DNA from 3 places in the Xanthomonas sp. MUS 060 genome. Region 2 is predicted to be linked to each of the others. Evidence: predicted binding sites of a transcription regulator. Region 2 holds the regulator's gene; each other region holds the start of a gene.

Region 1 (4,160 bases), on a different contig from region 2:
GGTGCGCAGACGGTCGAGCATCTCCGGCGAATAGACCACGGTATTGCCCTCTTCCACCGTGGCACTGGGGGGGGGCAGTCGGGTCACGCCCCAGGCCGGCAGCAGCGCCAGCAGCAGCAATACGCTGGCCGCGCGCATGCCCCACGTGTGGCCGTGCCAGCGTGCGCGTTCGAACCACCACAGCCCCAGGGCCAGTAGCGTGGTGCCGATCAACAGCAGGGCGACCGCGTCTACGCCGCGCTGCTTGCCCAGCACCCACAGCAGCCAGATCGCGGTCAGGTACATCGGGAACGCCAGCACCTGCTTGAGCGTTTCCATCCATGCACCCGGCTTGGGTAGGCGCGTGGCAAGGGACGGCACGAAGCCGATCAACAGGAATGGCAGCGCCAGGCCCAGGCCGAGGGTCAGGAACACCAGCATGGCTGTGGCTGGCGGGGCGGTCAGTGCATAGCCCAGTGCCGGACCCATGAATGGCCCGATACAGGCACTGGACACCACGCAGGCCAGTACGCCAGTGAAGAAATCGCCGACCGGTCCGCTGCGCGCCGAGAGCGACTGGCCCAGGCCGCCGAGATTGGTGCTGAGAGTGAAGACGCCGGACAGGCTGAGCCCGACCACGAACATCAGATACACCAGGACCGCGACGAAGCCCGGACGCTGCAATTGGAACCCCCATAGCAGGCGCGCGGCCACGGCGATACCGCCGACCACGGCGAAGGAGGTCAAGACGCCCGTGGTGTACCAGAGCGCATGGCGGCGAGCGCGGCTGCGGCTTTCGCCGCTTTGCGCCAAGCCCAGGACCTTCAACGATAGGATCGGCAGCACGCAGGGCAACAGGTTCAGCACCAAGCCCCCACCCAATGCCAGCAGTAGGATCCACAGCAGGTTTTGCGGTGCGGGCTGCGTCGCGGCGTGGCTTGCGTCACGGTACGCCGGGGCATCCGGCGCAGGCTTGGGCGCAGGCGCTGTCGTTTGGTTGGCAGCGCTCGTCGCGTCGTTGGCGTCACTCTGGCGGCTGTCCAGCGGAGTCACCATGAGCGGGGTGACCGCCGCTTGATCGGGCGAAGTGAGCTTGCCCTTGGGCAGCGACAGCTTCACCCGCCGGGTCATGGGCGGATAGCAGATGCCGTTGGTCTGACAGCCCTGGAAGGTCGTCACCAAGGTCGCCTCGGCGGCATTGGTGCGTTGTCGTTGCAGCGGCACGGTCACTTCGCTTTGGTCGAAGTACACCACCACATTGCCGAAGTGTTCATCCTGGTGCGAGCGGCCCGGCGGCCAACGCGGTATGCCGGTGCGAATGCCGGGGGCACCTTCCAGTACCAGCGCGGTGCGGTCGCGGTACAGGTAATAGCCGGGTGCGGGCGTGAAGCGCAACAGCAAGGTATTGCCGTCGCTGACGATGGCTTCGAAGCCGAATGCCTGATCCGACGGCAGCGGCAGGCCCTGCAGCATGTCGGTCGCTGCACTGGTGCCGAGCAGCGGTTTTCCCTCGTTATCGGAGTGGTTGTCTACTGGCGCAGACTTGCTGGGCGGCACCGCATCCGCAGCAACGGCCGCCGGTAGCGCCACATCGAGCATGCGTTTCTGCGGCGGGTAGCACACACCGGCGTCGGCGCAGCCCTGGTAGCGCACTTCCAGTTGAAGGTGCTTGGTGCCGGGGTCGGCAATGCCGCTCTGCACGGCGGTCAGTTCGCCGCGGTAGGTCTCCACTTCGCCGAAATACGGGTCGATCTTTTTGTGTCCGGCTGGCAATTGCAGGGTCGGGTTGGGTTTGAAGTCACCGATCACCCGGACTGCGATCCGGTGCCGATACAGGTAGTAACCCTTGGCGATGTCCCAGTGCAGCACGATGCGGCCGCGTTCGGGCGCTTGCGCGCTCAGCGCGAAGGCCTGGTCCACCGGCAGCAGGTCTTTTTCGCTGATTGCCAGGGCGGGGAAGGCGGCTATGGCCAGCAGGCACACAGCGACGATACGTTGCAGCAAGGTCATCGGCTTATGGTTCCTCACGGGTTTCGGCATGCAGCCATTGCAGGTAGGCGGGCAGGCCATCGGCGACCTCGACTTCGACCAGCTCAGGCACATCGTAGGGGTGCAGTTCGCACAGCCGCTGCCGTAGCGCGGGCAGGCGGTCGGCAGCGGTTTTGATCAGCAGCAGTACTTCCTCGGCCTGTTCCACCGTGCCCTGCCAGCGGTAAGTGGAGTGCAGGCCTGGTAGGCGGCTCACGCATGCGGCCAGCCGCTCGTCGACCAGCGTTCGTGCGATCCGCGCGGCGCAGGCCGGATCGGGGCAGGTGCTGAACAATAGGCGGAGCGCGGGCATGACCATATAGGCCACAGTATAGGGACGCCCAATCGGGCTGTGGTGGCGCCCGGAGCGATGTTCGATGTCCTGGCGTGGGTGGAGAACGGTGAGTGCGAAAATTTTTTGCTCTCGCCCCTTGAAAGCCTGTCGCTTGGCACTACATCTTGCGCATCCCGGCGTGCCGGGTTTTTTCGCCAGCGTTGCTGGCACTCGTCATCTGCGAGTGCTAATGCCGCCTAATTTCACTAGACCAATCAATCATTTAAGAGGCCCCTCTCAATGAGCATCAAGCCGCTTCACGACCGCGTCGTAGTCAAGCCGATCGAAGCCGACGAAATCTCCGCCGGCGGCATCGTGATCCCGGATTCGGCCAAAGAAAAGTCCACCAAGGGCGAAGTCGTGGCCATCGGCCAAGGCAAGCCGCTGGACAACGGCAGCGTGCGCGCGCCGGCGCTGAAGGTTGGCGACAAGGTCATCTACGGCCAGTACGCCGGCTCCAGCTACAAGTCCGAAGGCGTCGAGTACAAGGTGCTGCGCGAAGACGACATCCTGGCCATCGTCGGCTAAAGGCCCTCACGCCGGGCCAGGAGCTGGATGCGCTGTGCGCTCCCGCTGTCCTAAGACCTGCTGCCTGTCGATTCCTAAATTCCCAAATCACGCATTACTGGAGTTACCCATATGGCTGCCAAAGATATCCGTTTCGGTGAAGACGCCCGTTCGCGCATGGTGCGCGGTGTCAACATCCTCGCCAATGCCGTCAAGGCGACCCTTGGCCCGAAGGGCCGCAACGTCGTGCTCGAGAAGAGCTTCGGTGCCCCGACCATCACCAAGGATGGCGTCTCCGTTGCCAAGGAAATCGAGCTGGCGGACAAGTTCGAGAACATGGGCGCGCAGATGGTGAAGGAAGTCGCCTCCAAGACCTCCGACAACGCCGGCGACGGCACCACCACCGCCACCGTGTTGGCGCAGGCGCTGATCCGCGAAGGCTCCAAGGCCGTCGCTGCCGGCATGAACCCGATGGACCTCAAGCGCGGTATCGACAAGGCCGTCGAGGCCGCCGTGGCCGAACTGAAGAAGATCAGCAAGCCCACCGCCGACGACAACGCCATCGCCCAGGTCGGCACCATTTCGGCCAACTCCGATAAGGCGATCGGCAACATCATCGCCGACGCGATGAAGAAGGTCGGCAAGAAGGGCGTGATCACGGTCGAGGAAGGCTCGGGCCTGGACAACGAGCTGGACGTGGTCGAGGGCATGCAGTTCGACCGCGGCTACCTGTCGCCGTACTTCATCAACAACCAGCAGAGCCAGTCGGCCGACCTGGACGATCCGTTCATCCTGCTGCACGACAAGAAGATCTCCAACGTGCGTGACCTGCTGCCGTTGCTGGAAGGCGTGGCCAAAGCGGGCAAGCCGCTGCTGATCGTCGCCGAGGAAGTGGAAGGTGAGGCGCTGGCGACCCTGGTGGTCAACACCATCCGTGGCATCGTCAAGGTCGTGGCGGTCAAGGCGCCGGGCTTCGGCGACCGTCGCAAGGCGATGTTGGAAGACATGGCCGTGCTGACCGGCGGCACCGTGATCTCCGATGAAGTGGGCCTGTCGCTGGAGAAGGCGACCCTCAAGGATCTGGGCCGCGCCAAGAAGGTGCAGGTTTCCAAAGAAAACACCACCATCATCGATGGCGTCGGCGATACCGCCGGGATCGAGTCGCGCATCAAGCAGATCGAATCGCAGATCGCCGAGACCTCGTCGGACTACGACAAAGAGAAGCTGCAAGAGCGCATGGCCAAGCTGGCTGGCGGCGTGGCGGTGATCAAGGTCGGCGCTGCCACCGAGATCGAAATGAAAGAAAAGAAGG
Region 2 (4,160 bases):
GCAGGCGGGGCTGAGCCCCGGCAGTGCGGTCGCCATGCGTCGAATGTGATGGGGCGACGCGCCCCTGCTGGGCGCAGCATCGATGATGCCTGAACTATCGTACCCCGATGCGTCCTGTAGGCCGTGACGCGATGTGCCCGGTGTGCGTTAGCCGACGCTGAGGAGGAGCCGCTTGGCTGCCGCGCGCGCTTCCTTGCTGACTTCGACCCCGCCGAGCATTCGTGCCAGTTCTTCTTCGCGCTGGCGCGGTTCCAGCAGTTCCACCGCGCTCTGGGTCATGCCCTCGACCGGTGCCTTGCTGACCCGGTAATGGGCATGGCCCTGCGCCGCGACCTGCGGCAGGTGCGTCACGCATAGAACCTGCCGTTGCTCGCCCAGCGCGCGCAACTTCTTGCCGACGATGTCGGCCACGGCACCGCCAATTCCCGAGTCGACTTCGTCGAAAACCATGGTCGGCACGGCATCCAGACCCAGCGCGGCCACTTCGATCGCCAGCGAGATGCGCGAGAGTTCGCCGCCGGAAGCGACTTTGCGTAGGGCACGAGGTGGTTGTCCGGCGTTGGCGGCGACCAGGAATTCGACCCGTTCGGCCCCTGTTGGATCGGGGCGCGCGCGCTCGTGCGGTTCGAGCTGGATGAGGAAATGCCCTCCGCCCATGCCGAGTTCGCCGATCAGTGCGGTGGTGTCGCGCGAGAGCGCTTGCGCGCCTTGTATCCGGCTGGCGGTCAGGGCGGTCGCGGCTTCGCGCCAGGCATGGGTGGCCTGCGCGATTTCCGCATCGAGCCCGTCCAGGCGCTCGCCAGCGCCGCGCAGGCGCTCCACTTCGGCCAGCAGTGCGTCGCGGTGCGCGCTCAGCGCGTCCACGCCGATCCGGTGTTTGCGTGCCAGGTCGTGTAGGCGCCCAAGCTTGCGTTCCATCTCCTCGAACTGCGCGGGGTCGGCATCGAGGTCGTCGCGCGCCCGTTCGAGCAGTGCCAGCGCCTCTTCCAGTTGGATGCTGGCACTGTCGATCAGTGCCTGGACCTCGGTCAGGCGCGGGTCGTATTCGCCGACCTTGCCCAGTGCATGGCGGGTTTGCTGCAGCATTTCGAGTACCGCTGGTGCGTCGTCGCCGTTGAGCCGTTGCGCTGCGCTCTCGCAGGCCGCGATCAGCGCGGTGGCATGGGCTTGGCGACGGTGGTTGGCGTCCAGCGCAGCGATTGCCGCCGGGTCCAGGTCCTCGCGCTGCAGTTCGCTCAATTGGTGTTGCAGGAAGCCGATGCGGTCGGACACCTCGCCCTGCGCCAGCAGGGTCTCGCGCTCGGCCAGCAGTGCCTGCCAGTGCGTGGCCGCGCTGCGGACCATGCCGCGCTCGGCTTCATTGCGGGCGTAGGCGTCGAGCAGGCCGAGCTGGCTGCTGCGCGAAAGCAGCGCCTGGTGTTCGTGCTGGCCGTGGATTTCCACCAGATGGCCGGCCAGTTCGGCCAGTTGCGACAATGTCACCGGGCGTCCGTTGATCCAGGCGCGGGAACCGCCATCAGCGCGGATCACGCGGCGCAGTTGGCAGTGTGCGTCGTCGTTCAGTTCGTTCTCGTCCAGCCATGCACGCGCGGGTGAGGTGGCGGGGATGCTGAATTCGGCCGACAGTTCGGCGCGCTCGGCGCCGTGGCGGACCACGCCGCTGTCGGCGCGCAGTCCGGACAGGAAGCCGAGCGCATCGACCATCAGCGACTTGCCGGCCCCGGTTTCACCGGACACCACGGTCATGCCGGGGCCCAATTCCAGTTCGGTGCTGCGAACGACGGCGAAATCCTTGATCGAGAGGTGTCTGAGCATGAGGTCTACATCCAGGGCCGCGCAACGCTAGCATGCGCGGGTAGGTGGGCCAATTGACTTACTTGCCAGGCGGGCAGGTAAGGATTATCTATTGTCCAGTCTCACGGGTTGATCCCATGCCTGCTTCCCTGTTCCAGTCCGCCCTCGATCCGCGTGCCCGGCAATTGCTGCGCACCCTGATCTCGCGTTACATCCGTGACGGCGAGCCGGTCGGGTCGCAGACCCTGGCCCGTCACGCCGGGCTGGATGTGAGCCCGGCGACGATTCGCAACATCCTGGCCGACCTGGAAGACGCGGGTTTGCTCAGTTCGCCGCACACCTCGGCCGGACGCGTGCCCACCGCCACCGGCTACCGGGTGTTCGTCGACAGCTTGGTGCAGATGCGCCCGCCAGCCGAGGACGAAGTGGCGCGACTGCGCGCGGAGATGGCCAATGCCGCCGGCACCCAGGCGCTGCTCGGCAGCGCTTCGGAGTTGTTGTCGGCGATGACCCATTTCGTCGGGGTGGTCAGTGCGCCCAAGCGCGAGCAGTTCGCGTTCCGGCACATCGACTTCGTGCCGCTGGACGCGCGGCGCGTGCTGGCGATCCTGGTGTTTGCCGACAACGAAGTGCAAAACCGGGTGATCGAGCCGCGCAAGGCCTACGAGCCGGCGGAACTGGAACGCGTCGCCAATTATCTGAACGCCCATTTCGCCGGGCGCGCGTTGGCCGACATCCGTGCCAGCCTGTTGCGCGATCTGCGCCGCGCGCGCGACGCGATGGAACAGTTGCTCGCGCACAGCGTGGAATTGGCGGAACAAGCGCTGGCACCGGTCGGCGAGGATGTCGTGCTGGCCGGGCAGACCAAGCTGATGGGGGTGCAGGACCTGTCGGACCTGGAGCGCTTGCGCGAACTGTTCGAGGTTTTCGCCAGCAAGCGCGAGATCCTGCAACTGCTGGAGCGCACCATCCGTGCCCCAGGGGTGCGCATCTTCATCGGCGAGGAGACCGGCATGGTGCCGCTGGAGAGCGTATCGCTGGTGACGGCGCCTTACATGGCCGGTGGTCAGGTGCTCGGCGTGCTGGGGGTGATCGGCCCCAAACGCATGGATTACGATCGGGTCATCCCGCTGGTGCAGATCGCCGCCGAGGTGCTCGGCGCAAGGCTCGACCCGGCTCCGCCCGATGGACGTTGAGGCCGGCGCGTCAGCTCTTGTCTTGTCGATCCGAACTGCTGCGCTGGCGATCGCATTCCAGGGTCTCTCCCTGCAACACAGTATCTTGAATCCCTCCGCATCGCCCACATAGGTGGTCCGGTAGAGCGGGTGTACCTCCCGCCAGGGACATAGACCAGACATGAGCCAAGATCACCCCGAATTCGATTCCGAACACCTGACCGAGGCGCAACAGCCCGCGACCGATCCGCTGCAGGCGGAGTTGGAGACGCTGCGCAGCGAACTGGCCCTGGTCAAGGCCGATGCGCTGCGCGAGCGGGCCGACCTTGAGAACCAGCGCAAGCGCATCGCGCGCGACGTGGAGCAGGCGCGCAAGTTCGCCAACGAGCGTCTGCTCGGCGACTTATTGCCGGTGTTCGATAGCCTGGATGCGGGGCTGACCGCCGCCGGCAGCGAACCCAGTCCACTGCGCGATGGCCTGGAACTGACTTACAAGCAATTGCTCAAGGTCGCGGCAGACAACGGTCTGACCCTGCTCGACCCGGCCGGGCAGCCGTTCGACCCCGAACATCACCAGGCGATCAGTCAGGCCGAGGCCGAGGGCATCGCCCCGGGACACGTGATTCAAGTGTTTCAGAAGGGCTATCTGCTCAACGAGCGCCTGCTGCGTCCAGCCCTGGTGGTGGTGGCCAAGCACGATTGAGCGCGGCTGCCGCGTGCGCATGCAGCCGATGCGCTGGCGTTAGAACGCAAATTTGCGGCGATGGCTTGAATGATCTGCGGCCATCCCTATATCCAAACCAGACCCCCGGCACAGGCCGGACACACGACATTTCAGGAGTCATTCCAATGGGCAAGATCATCGGCATCGACCTGGGCACGACCAATTCGTGCGTGGCGATCATGGACGGCGGCAAGGCTCGCGTCATCGAAAATTCCGAGGGCGACCGTACCACGCCTTCGATCGTCGCTTACACCAAGGATGGCGAAGTGTTGGTGGGTGCCTCGGCCAAGCGTCAGGCAGTGACCAACCCGAAGAACACTTTCTACGCGGTCAAGCGTCTGATCGGCCGTAAATTCGGCGATGCCGAAGTGCAGAAGGACATTGGCCTGGTCCCTTACTCCATCGCCCAGCACGACAACGGCGATGCCTGGGTGGCCACCGCCGACGGACGCAAGCTGGCGCCGCAG
Region 3 (4,160 bases), on a different contig from region 2:
CCCGCCGCAGACGACGACACCGCGCTGGCGCTGGCGTTGAGCGCCTTGCCGCAAGCCGATTTGGTCCAGCACGACGCGCTGTGGCGTAAACGCCTGGATGGTTGGTTGCACTTCGGACAGCGCTTGGTGCAGGTGTTGTCGCTCCTGCTTGGCGCCGGTGCGGTGCTTGTCGTCGGCAACACGGTACGCCTGGATATCCAGGCGCGGCGCGAGGAAATCGGTGTGCTGCAGTTGCTCGGCGCCAGCGATGGCTTCATCCGTCGCCCGTTCCTGTACCTTGGGGCCTGGTATGGCTTCGGCGCCGGTGTGCTGGCGCTGGCATTGCTTGCTGTCTCCGCTGTGGCACTGGGGCCGCCGCTGACGGCGCTGGCGGACAGCTACGGTAGCCATTTCCTGCTGCATGGACTGGACGTATCACAGGTGTCGCTGGTTCTGCTCGGCACCTTGTTGCTGGGCTGGCTCGGTGCCTGGCTGGTGACTGGCCACTTCCTGCGCCAGACACGGCCCACCGACACGTGAAGTGCGCATGTCAGTGCACGAGTTCAAGTACCTGATCAACGCCGCCCCGCGGGTGATGGTGGTCGATGGATCCAAGCTGGTGCGCAAGCTGATCGCCGACGTGCTGCATCGCGAGTTGCTGGATGTCGAGGTGGTCGGCTGTGCCAGCATTGCCGAGGCGCGTCTGGCGTTGGAGGCTGGCCCAGTCGATCTGGTCACCACCTCGCTGGCGCTCCCCGATGGCGACGGCCTGGCCCTGGCGCGCAGCGTGCGTGAGGCCGCTGGGCAGGCTTATGTGCCGGTGATCGTCGTCTCTGGCGATGCTCAGCGGCATCTGGTGGAACGCCGATTTACCGAATACGTCACCGACTATTTCGATAAGGCCCTTGGTCACAAGGCTTTGGCGACCTTCGTCCGTGGCTATGTGCAGCCGCAGCCGGTGGTTGGGGCCACCGTTCTTTATGTCGAGGACAGTCGGGTGGTGGCCGAGGCCACCAAGCGCATGCTCGAGCGCCAGCAATTGCATGTGCTGCATGTCTTGAGCGCCGAGGAGGCGTTCACCCTGCTGGCCGCCGAATCCCTCGGCCGCACGACGCACCGCATCGATCTTGTGCTGACCGACGTCACATTAAAGGGTGAGCTCAACGGCCGCGACGTGGTCCAACGTATCCGCTTGGATTTCGCCTACGGCAAGCGGCGCATGCCGGTGTTGGTGATGACCGGCGACAGCAATCCGCACAACCAGTCCGCGCTGCTGCGCGCTGGCGCCAACGACCTGGTGCAAAAGCCGATCGAAGAGCGTCTGCTGGTGACCAAAGTGTTGTTCCAATTGCGTCTGGCCAGACTCGATAGGAACGCGGTGACCTTTTGACCTGATGTGTCGAGTCCGTATGCAATGACCAACAACGAAAACGAGAGCCGGATCCAGTTGGAGCCGTCGTGGAAAGCGCAGGTCGGTGACTGGCTGTTGCGCCAGGAAATGCGCGAGTTGGCCGTCTACCTGCGTCAGCGCAAGGCGGCTGGCGCGCATGTGTTCCCGCCGGGACGGCAGATCTTCGCCGCATTCCAGGCCACCCCGTTCGATGCGGTGGAAGTTGTGATCCTGGGCCAGGATCCCTACCACGGGCGTGGTCAGGCGCATGGCCTGTGTTTCTCGGTGCTGCCCGGCGTGCCGGTGCCACCATCCCTGCTCAACATCTACAAAGAGATCGAGGACGATTTGGGCATCCGCCGTCCCGATCACGGCTGCCTGCTACCCTGGGCGCAGCGCGGTGTCTTGATGCTCAATGCGGTGCTTACCGTTGAGGAAGGCCGTGCCGGTGCCCACCAGGGCAAAGGCTGGGAAGGCTTCACCGACCATGTGGTGGAGACCCTCAACCGCGAGCGCGAGGGCCTGGTGTTCCTGCTTTGGGGAAGTTATGCGCAGGCCAAGGGCAAGGTCATCGATACCCGGCGCCACCGGGTGCTGAAGGCACCGCATCCCTCGCCGTTGTCCGCGCACCGCGGATTCCTTGGCTGCAAGCATTTCTCCGCTGCCAACGAATACCTGCGCCGTCGCGGGGTCACCCCGATCGACTGGAGCCTGCCCACGCGCGCAGATCTGGAAGCATCGTTACGCGATGCCTGAACTGACATGGGATGTCGTTCTCACCTCGATCCCGCATGGACGCCATTTTCGCCAAGCCGGTGCTAATTTGGGATGGATAAACGGTCCGTTTCATTGTTCTGTCTGATCGTTGCAATATCTCTGCTATGGCGCATTTTTCGACTCGAATGTTTCATAAACGGAACGAAGGAACTTTTTACTGAACCCGTCAGTCCAATTAGTTGACTGCTAAGATGAGACCTATGAGCCAGACTCTCTCTACCACCGCATTGGTGGCCAACAATCTTCCGATTCCCAGTCCGCTTGGTTCGCTGGATGCCTACATTGGCGCCGTGCACCAGATCCCGGTGCTGACGTCCGAGGAGGAGCACGCCCTGGCGGTGCGCTATCGCGACCAGGAAGACCTGGATGCGGCGCGCGAACTGGTGCATTCCCACCTGCGCTTCGTGGTCCATGTGGCCCGCGGCTACAACGGCTATGGCCTGCCGCTGGGCGATCTGGTCCAGGAGGGCAACATCGGCCTGATGAAGGCGGTCAAGCGCTTCGACCCGGACATGGGCGTGCGTTTGGTCAGCTTCGCGGTGCACTGGATCCGTGCCGAGATGCACGAGTACATTCTGAAGAACTGGCGTATCGTCAAGGTTGCCACGACCAAGGCGCAGCGCAAGCTGTTCTTCAACCTGCGCAAGTCCAAAACGCGTCTGGGCTGGATGAACGCTGCGGAAGTGACGGCCGTCGCCAAGGACCTCAACGTGTCCGAGCGCGAGGTGCTGGAGATGGAATCGCGTCTGTCCGGTCGCGATATCGGCTTTGACGCTCCGTCCGACGAGGACGACGATCATGCGCCGCCTTCTCCGGCCGCCTATCTGATGGCCAACGAAGAAGATCCTTCGCAGGCTTACGAACGTGCCGACAGCGATGACAATCAACTGCAACTGTTGCGCGAAGGCCTGGCCGAACTGGATGCGCGCTCGCGCGACATCATTGCGCGGCGCTGGTTGGACGCGGACAGCAAGATCACGCTACAGGAACTAGCCGACGAATACGGCGTTTCGGCCGAACGTATCCGCCAGATCGAGGCCAACGCGCTGAAGAAGATGAAGGCGCTGTTCGTCGCCTGATCCACCTGCGCTGCGCAAGCGATGAACGTTGTACCGCCATGGGATTTATAGTTGCATGTCGGTAGATCCGCTCAGGGAGGCGGGAGACAAAGCCATGCAAAGGACAGCGACGGAGCGGATGATGAAGCCGGATGCGTCGTGGCCGTCATGTCAGTACAAATCCTGTGGGTCTACGTCCAGCGACCAGCGTACTCGCCGTGCCTGGGGTAGTGCATGGATTGTCGGCACGGTCGCATCCAACAGGTGATGCAGTGCGCGCCGGGTACTCGCCGAGAGTAGGAGTTGGGTACGTTGGAAACCCGCGCGGCGCGGCATTGGCGCCGGCATTGGGCCGAAGCGCTGTACCTGATCGTGCGCTGGCAGCAGCGCGCGCACTGCGGCGAGAAAAGCGTTGGCGTGCTCGACCTGCTTAGCCTCGGCGCGCAGCAGCGCCAGATGCGCGAATGGCGGGAAGCCAGCGGCTTCGCGCTGCGCCAGTTCCGCTGCGGCGAAGGCGTGGTAGCCGCCATGCACCAGAATTTCCAGTAGCGGATGACCGGGATGGTGGGTCTGCAACCAGACGTCACCGGGGCGCGTGGCGCGACCGGCACGGCCGGCGACTTGGATCAACTGTTGCGCCAGTTTCTCGCTGGCGCGGAAGTCGGCTGAAAATAGCCCTTCGTCGATGCCCACCACCACGACTCTGCTCAGTTGCGGCAGATCGTGACCCTTCGCCAGGATCTGCGTGCCGACCAGGATCCCGGGGGCGTTGCCGAGTGTGGCCAGTTGTGTTTCCAGCGCATCGCGGCGCTGGGTGGTGCTGCGGTCGATGCGCAGCACTGGCACCTCCGGAAAGGCCTGCACCAAGCGTTCTTCCAGGCGCTCTGTGCCGATGCCCTGCGGTTGTAGCCCCAAGCTGCCACAGTCCGGGCAGGCCAGTGGTGCTGGTTGCCGCG

What was found. The regulator HrcA, encoded in region 2, represses chaperone genes, less so after heat shock. The targets are predictions, from matches to a motif close to TTNGCACTCNNNNNNNNNGAGTGCNAA.
Region 1: a site for HrcA is predicted at 2,506-2,532, ahead of XANALMUS060_RS06215 (co-chaperone GroES). Genes of this name have one in related genera too.
Region 3: a site for HrcA is predicted at 2,310-2,336, ahead of rpoH (RNA polymerase sigma factor RpoH). Genes of this name have one in related genera too.

Annotation. Positions count from the first base shown of each region.
Region 1 covers NZ_JZIM01000004.1:70,631-74,790, reverse strand. The annotation lists gene XANALMUS060_RS06225 (protein-disulfide reductase DsbD) at 1-1,989, opposite strand, end outside; gene cutA (divalent-cation tolerance protein CutA) at 1,994-2,326, opposite strand; gene XANALMUS060_RS06215 (co-chaperone GroES) at 2,582-2,869, shown strand; gene groL (chaperonin GroEL) at 2,981-4,160, shown strand, end outside.
Region 2 covers NZ_JZIM01000014.1:68,158-72,317, reverse strand. The annotation lists gene fur (ferric iron uptake transcriptional regulator) at 1-14, shown strand, start outside; gene recN (DNA repair protein RecN) at 148-1,815, opposite strand; gene hrcA (heat-inducible transcriptional repressor HrcA) at 1,932-2,990, shown strand; gene grpE (nucleotide exchange factor GrpE) at 3,151-3,672, shown strand; gene dnaK (molecular chaperone DnaK) at 3,819-4,160, shown strand, end outside.
Region 3 covers NZ_JZIM01000003.1:10,046-14,205, forward strand. The annotation lists gene ftsX (permease-like cell division protein FtsX) at 1-519, shown strand, start outside; gene XANALMUS060_RS04765 (response regulator) at 527-1,369, shown strand; gene ung (uracil-DNA glycosylase) at 1,394-2,125, shown strand; gene rpoH (RNA polymerase sigma factor RpoH) at 2,347-3,225, shown strand; gene XANALMUS060_RS04780 (primosomal protein N') at 3,376-4,160, opposite strand, start outside.